3 regions of the Peribacillus sp. NPDC060253 genome follow, and region 2 is predicted to be linked to each of the others. Evidence: riboswitches for the same ligand, from Rfam matches in the RefSeq annotation. Region 2 holds a riboswitch; each other region holds the start of a gene.
The links. Region 2 has a riboswitch for glycine ahead of gcvT (glycine cleavage system aminomethyltransferase GcvT). Riboswitches for the same ligand answer to the same signal wherever they lie in the genome.
Positions count from the first base shown of each region.

Region 1: linked by a shared signal. The riboswitch ahead of ACFWE9_RS02725 (M20 family metallopeptidase) and the one ahead of gcvT (glycine cleavage system aminomethyltransferase GcvT) in region 2 are both predicted to bind glycine.
Region 3: linked by a shared signal. The riboswitch ahead of ACFWE9_RS18565 (IS6 family transposase) and the one ahead of gcvT (glycine cleavage system aminomethyltransferase GcvT) in region 2 are both predicted to bind glycine.

Region 1 covers NZ_JBHXAS010000005.1:60,121-62,392, forward strand. Annotated here, with positions in the region: gene ACFWE9_RS02720 (DUF1444 domain-containing protein) at 1-622, shown strand, start outside; glycine riboswitch at 996-1,099, shown strand; gene ACFWE9_RS02725 (M20 family metallopeptidase) at 1,366-2,272, shown strand, end outside.
Region 2 covers NZ_JBHXAS010000002.1:111,721-113,992, forward strand. Annotated here, with positions in the region: gene gcvPA (aminomethyl-transferring glycine dehydrogenase subunit GcvPA) at 1-36, opposite strand, end outside; gene gcvT (glycine cleavage system aminomethyltransferase GcvT) at 54-1,160, opposite strand; glycine riboswitch at 1,293-1,376, opposite strand; glycine riboswitch at 1,380-1,467, opposite strand; gene ACFWE9_RS01295 (DEAD/DEAH box helicase) at 1,835-2,272, shown strand, end outside.
Region 3 covers NZ_JBHXAS010000078.1:20,721-22,992, reverse strand. Annotated here, with positions in the region: gene speB (agmatinase) at 1-510, shown strand, start outside; glycine riboswitch at 701-800, shown strand; partial or broken gene ACFWE9_RS18565 (IS6 family transposase) at 1,297-1,456, shown strand; gene ACFWE9_RS18560 (ROK family protein) at 1,893-2,272, opposite strand, start outside.

The DNA.
Region 1 (2,272 bases), on a different contig from region 2:
CGATGAGGTTGCCTATTACGTGGAAGAGGCCTTGAATGTAATGGGCGGAGAACACAGCATGGTAGGCAAGGAGAAATCCATTTTCCCTGTCATCCGTTCGACTTCCTTTCCAATGGAATCAGAAGAAGGAAATCCTTTTTTATTCGATGAGCATACGGCTGAAACCCGGATACTTTACGCACTCGATTTGGGGAAGACCTACCGTTTGATTGATGAAAAGATGATTCAACGGGAAAATTGGCAGGGTGAAAGGATCCGTGAAATTGCCCTTTTCAATGCCCGGTCCCTTTCCACTGAAATGAAGTCGGATATCGTTGCCGGTAATAAATTTTACTTTTTAAACACCAATGATGGATATGATGCTAGCCGAATTCTTAACGACTCCTGGCTTCGGGACATGAAGGACAAGATGGAGGGGACCATGGCGGTGGCCATTCCGCATCAGGATGTCATCATCATTGCCGATGTGAAGAACGATACGGGATATGATATTCTGGCACAAATGGCCATGAGCTTCTTTGCGAGCGGTCATGTACCGATAACGGCTCTATCATTCCTTTACGAAGAAAATGAGTTGGAGCCCATCTTCATTATGGGTAAAAACAAAAAGCGTGAACAATGAATCATTGAAAAACATAGGACCGTGTCAGCATGGAAAAGTTCCAGCTTGGCAGTGGTCCTTTATTTATGGAGTACTATGTGCAAGTTTAGTAGAGTTAGAAGTTTTCAGGTCCATATGTTCAATGAAAAGGAAGCGTGAGTGACAAAGCAGCAAGGAATTTTTTTTTTACAGCCGTAAGTAATCATAATTCCGAGAGGGATATCTCCGGAATGTTCTGTTTAATGGTGTTGAAATTTATTTTAGTATGGGTGATAATATAGTTAGATTATTTTGAAAATAGAGATTATTGCTGATGGTGAATAGGGACTGGTATGAGTTTCAGTCTGAATTGGTTCACGATTTTAAAAAACTGAATATTTAAATTATATAGCGGATGAATGTTGTGGGAGAGTGCAAAATATAATGCCACCGAAGGAGCAAGTTCCAAAAATCACCCTTGGATCAAATCTCTCAGGTAAATGGAACCGCAACTGGACGCAACTCTGGAGAGCGCGTATGAAACATGATGCCACCAAAGGGGAAATCTCCAGAAAATAAAATGGAGTTAAACTCTCAGGTAAAAAGGACAGAGAAGGGGAGCAGTAAGTTTACGCAACCCTTTTCTGTCCTTTTTTGGCGTGCAAAAAAGAATGGGGCCAGCTTTATTTGGCTTCTGACAGGCAGGCGTGCAGCGAAACGAAGCCTTCCATTTCGAAAGGCCTTCCTGATCAAAAACTTATATTGAAATAAAGGGGGAAAATATTTTGAAAAATCAATTAATGAACATGCTTGAAGCCCGTAAAGAGGAAATGGTTCAAATCCGCCGTCATTTACATGAGAATCCCGAGCTTTCCTTCAAAGAAGAGAAAACAGCACAATATATCATTGATTTTTATAAGGGTAAAGATGTGGACATTCAAACGAATGCAGGAAATGGATTAGGGGTCATCGTAACGATCGAAGGCGGGAAACCAGGGAAAACGATAGGTCTACGAGCCGATTTCGATGCATTGCCGATTACAGAAGAAACGGAGGTTCCGTTCCGATCAACAAATGAAGGTGTCATGCACGCCTGCGGACACGATGGCCATACCGCTTATTTATTGGTCCTGGCAGACTGCCTAGTAGAGTTAAAAGATTCCCTTTCCGGTACCATTAAAATCATTCATCAACATGCAGAAGAAACACCCCCTGGAGGTGCAAAAAGTATTATGGAATCAGGGGTTCTGGATGAACTGGATGCTGTTTTTGGCATTCATTTATTCCCGACATATCCAGCTGGGGAAATTGGATATCGCAGCGGCTTTTCGATGGCTGGAAGGACCTACTTCAAATTGGAAATAAAAGGCATGGGCGGCCATGGTTCATCCCCGCATATGGCCAATGACGCAATTGTAGCAGGTGCCCATTTCGTCACAGCCGTGCAAACCGTTATCAGCCGCCGCTTGAACCCTTTTGATATGGGCGTGGTTACGATCGGTTCTTTTGATGGAAAAGGTAGTTTTAATGTCATTAAAGATTGTATAGAAATAGAAGGGGATGTCCGTTACATGACAGCAGAGACACAAAAGCTGATAGATAAGGAAGTCCACCGGATCGTTAAAGGGATAGAAACGGAATTTGGTGTTCAGTGTGAACTTTCGTATGTGCCTGATTATCCACCGTTATATA
Region 2 (2,272 bases):
ATCTTGCTCTGTCATGGGTAAATAACGATGTTTCATCTAATGACCATTCCCCTCTATTTACGTGGTTTTTTATAAAAAGGTGTTTGTATGATAACGGCTTTCAATCGTTTGGAACGGATTTCCACTTCGACTTCGGCATCCAGTACCGAAAATTCCTTATCGATAAGTACCAATCCAACATTTTTCTTCAATGTTGGAGATTGGGTACCAGTGGTGACCTCGCCAATGACTTTGTCTCCGCTGTAAACCTTATAACCATGACGAGGAATGCCACGGTCAATCATTTCAATTCCTACAAGCTTGCGAGAAGTCCCGTTCTCCTTTTGCTCAGCAAGAACTGCTTTTCCGAAAAAGTCAGCTTCCTTATCCACTTTAACCGCAAAGCCAATCCCGGCCTCTATTGGGGTGATGTCCGCTGAAAGCTCCTGCCCATAAAGCGGCAGTTTTGCTTCAAAACGCAGGGTATCACGGGCACCTAAACCTATCGGTTGTATCCCCTCTTCCTTGCCAGCATCAAGAATTGCCTTCCAAAGGGCCGGGCCATTTTCACTGCGGCTATATATTTCAAAACCATCTTCACCCGTATATCCAGTACGGGATACCATCGTGGAGATACCATTTATCATGACATTTTCCTTGAACTTGAAAAATCCAATTTCACTTAAGGCAGTATTTTCTGATAGTTTTTGCAATATCTTTTCTGCAGATGGTCCTTGAAGTGCTAGCTGTGTATAGTCACTCGATACATTCGTAATTTGGACATCTTCCGAAAGATTAGCTTGCAGCCAATTGAAATCTTTTTCTGTATTCGCTGCATTGACTACTAGCAGGTAATCATCCTCAGCCCTTTTATAAACGATGAGATCGTCTACCGTGCCTCCGTTTTCATAACACATAGCCGTATATTGGGCACCACCCTGTTGCAGCTTTGATACATCATTGGTCATCATCTTCTGTAAAAAAGAAAGGCTTCCAGGACCCTTAACATCCACTTCCCCCATATGGGAAACATCGAATAAACCCGCTTTAGTACGTACGGCTTCATGTTCATCCTTGATACCCGAAAATTGGACAGGAAGTTCCCAGCCGCCAAAATCAATCGTTTTCCCTCCGCATTCACGATAAACCTCAAATAGTGGTGTTCTTTTTAAATTGGTCAAAAAATGACCCCCCTCGGATTTTTTAAAATTTAAATCGGCTTCAAAAAGCTTCTTGTCATACCCATCAGAAATCCTGAGTCATGATGTAAAAAAAGCACAAAAAAGGACAGAGAAAGCCCGTTTGAGCTTTTTCTCTGTCCTGAAACCTGAAAGTTTACCTATATAATAGGTTTTCCCCTTTGGTGGCCATCCCAATACGGGCGGCGCTCTCCAGAGTTGCGTCCAATAAGAGTTCTTTTGCCTGAGAGATTCACTGCTAAGTTTGCTCCTTCGGCGCTACATCCGTAGTCTCTCCCCTTATCTTCACCCGCATATAAATGTCTACCAATGAAAGCAAGTGAATCACTCCCAACCATTAGTAAAGCATCGGAAGCATTTAAAGACCCCACACTCCAAAAACTTTCCGGAACCAATTGAATGATCTCCTTCAGTTATCATGGATAAAGCAGGAGCCTATAGCTCATACTAAGAGCACGCGAACTGCAAAATCGAGATAAAACGATTCATTTTTAGCGTTTGTAAATTAGAATTTTCTAAATATACTTATATCCTACCCTAAGAAACTTATCTCTGCAATATCTTTTGAAGATAAATATTTTTCTTACTTTACATATGTAATGTTCGGATTTTGACCTTATATTAAGGAATTTATGATTTAAGAGGGAGTTATTTCTATGAAAATCAATATATCCTTCAATTCTGAATGGAATGACGAGTTTCTACAAAAGATTGAGAATGATGGTCCATGGGGAAATTGGGAGCTGTATAAGCTGGCTGTTCAAATGGAGGAAAATCTCATCATCCCAGATTTTGAAGGTTTACAGGCGCCCAAGCACCTTCCGCAGTTAACCCCGCTTCCCCACCAATTGGAAGCAGCAAAACAAGTAGTGGAAAAGATGAATGGCAAAGCCATATTAGCCGATGAGGTAGGGCTCGGAAAAACAATCGAGGCTGGCTTGATCCTAAAAGAGTATATGATTAGAGGCCTTGTAAAAAAAGTATTGATCCTTGTACCGGCCTCCCTTGTGACACAATGGGCTTTTGAATTGAATACCAAGTTTCATATTCCAGCAGTCGTTCAGCGAAAAAGTTATGTTTGGGACTCCTGCGAT
Region 3 (2,272 bases), on a different contig from region 2:
CGGGTTGGACATGGAAGCTGCATCCGCCGCTTATCTGAAATGAATCATGTTCAAAAGATTTTCCAATTGGGAATTCGTGGAATCAGCAGCAGTATAAAAGAAGATGTCGATGCTGCCAGAGAATACGGAAGTGTCATCTTGTCTCCACGTCAAATGAGAAAGATGGGATTTGAACAGGTTCTGGAACTTATTCCAGCAGGTGAAAAATATTATATTACCATGGACATTGATGGCCTCGACCCATCGATCGCCCCTGCGACAGGCACACCTTCTCCTGGAGGCCTGCTTTATGATGAAGTCAACGAAATACTCCATGGGATTGCAAAAAGAGGAGAAGTAATCGGTTTTGATATGGTAGAAGTAGCTACTCCTTACGATCATGCGGGAATAACTGGACAAGTGGCAGCGCGCCTCTCATTAGACTTGCTTAGTTATGTTTTAAAAGAAAAAGAGAAAAACCAGGCTGCAATCAGCGATTATCAAGAGCAGAACTTCATAAAGAAGCATTAGTCTGTTAAATTTGAAAGCATTTGCTGATATAAAGTGATTTTCCTCCGTGTTATCTTTTCTTAGTTTCCTGAATAGGTATAAATAAAGAGGCGATTCCATAAAAAACACATAAGTAAATAATGTACAATCACCGAAGGAGCATGTTCCCAAAAAAACTTGGAACAAATCTCTCAGGTAAAGAACCACAATGAGACGCAACTCTTGAGAGAGCGTTTATAAAACGCCACCTAAGGGGAAGACTCTTTTTAGCATAGAGTTAAACTCTCAGGTAAAAGGACAGAGAAGGGAATGTTGCCATTACCTTCTCTGTCCTTTTTTGCGTGCAAAAACAGGGAACATGATATGGAGTGGCAGCAGCTATCTAAAAAAGAGGAAATAAGAATGAGTTTGCAGAAGAATGATTAAACCATTTTTGAAGCAATTGAAAGCGAAAGGCAGCGGCAACATCCAACATTAGAGTTGATCGCATCAGAAAACTTCGTCAGCCAAGATGAACGAACGGGCTTTGCCTCTCTAAAAATACCGTCCATTGGTGCATTAACCTGGAATGAAGATGGAGTTTAACATCTTCACCGACAAATGCTTTCCCTGTACGGGTAGTTCCAGGCATAACTTTCTTGATTATGTGTAAACATTTGATGCAGCCTGTTACTGCTAAAAAAATAAGAGAACCCCTTTGATCAAATGCCAGGCCATCTAACCACAGCATAAAATCATCCGATATGAACTTTCAGAATTTATCATTTTCTTCCATGTATATTCCGATTCCCTTGCCTTCAAGTATAGTACCTGTATCGTACAGTGGATTCCGAAGGTTAATGTTATCTAAGTGAATTCAGTGATAAACAAGCAGCCAAACGCTTTCTCAAGAAAGCATTGGCTTTATCGTATGTGTCCAGACGCCTGTCATAACAGTGGAAAAAACCACGCGTATCCTGTAGCCATTTAGTAGTTAAAAGATAGGGGAGAAGTCTGTTCAAAATCAGGTGAATTGTATCCACGAGCTGTTTGGATTAACCGCATAAAGTAGCATTCCGTTAGAAATCCTATTAGTTTTTTCAAATTCACATTATGTTTGCACCAGAACCAAATCCCATTAATTGAATCTTTTCTTCTTTTGTAAGTGTGGTCAAACGTACGTTCTTTTTTGGGTTATTGATTATTTGTGAATTTTTAAAAATAATAGAATTGGAAATTCTTATTGAAGGGAGACTTTATCTCAACTTCTAGATTAAGGGCTGTTCAGCAGCTAAAATTTAGGTTTAAGAGTAAATATCTGGGAATAAAAACCATAAAGCTTTTTTACTAAAGCTTTATGGTTTTTATAGCTGTTAGGAAAGCATCAGCCTAGTTTTCTGTGAGAAAGAATCCTTAACCTATAACTATTTGACAGACATATTATTCAGTGAATGAATATGTTCTATTGATTCAGGATATACAAAGTTAGGCATCGTAATTTCAAGAAAATTCTTAATCACCAATGCACACGCACCCAATTCACATGCTTTTTTTCCAATTGAGGATATTAATAATTCTCGATAATGAATTGTGGAGGAAGAAAGATTTTTCTTAATTTCATTTATAGAATCTGGGTATAGAGAAAGTAATTCACTATCAATTATTAGAACTTCAGGGTTATATATGTTGATGATATTATTCAAACCGATTGAAATATAATAGATGAAGTTTTCCATTTGTCTATGTAGTTCAGTATCGTTTTGATTAAGCCATTCTTCAATATGTTTATAAGTTATAGTACTAA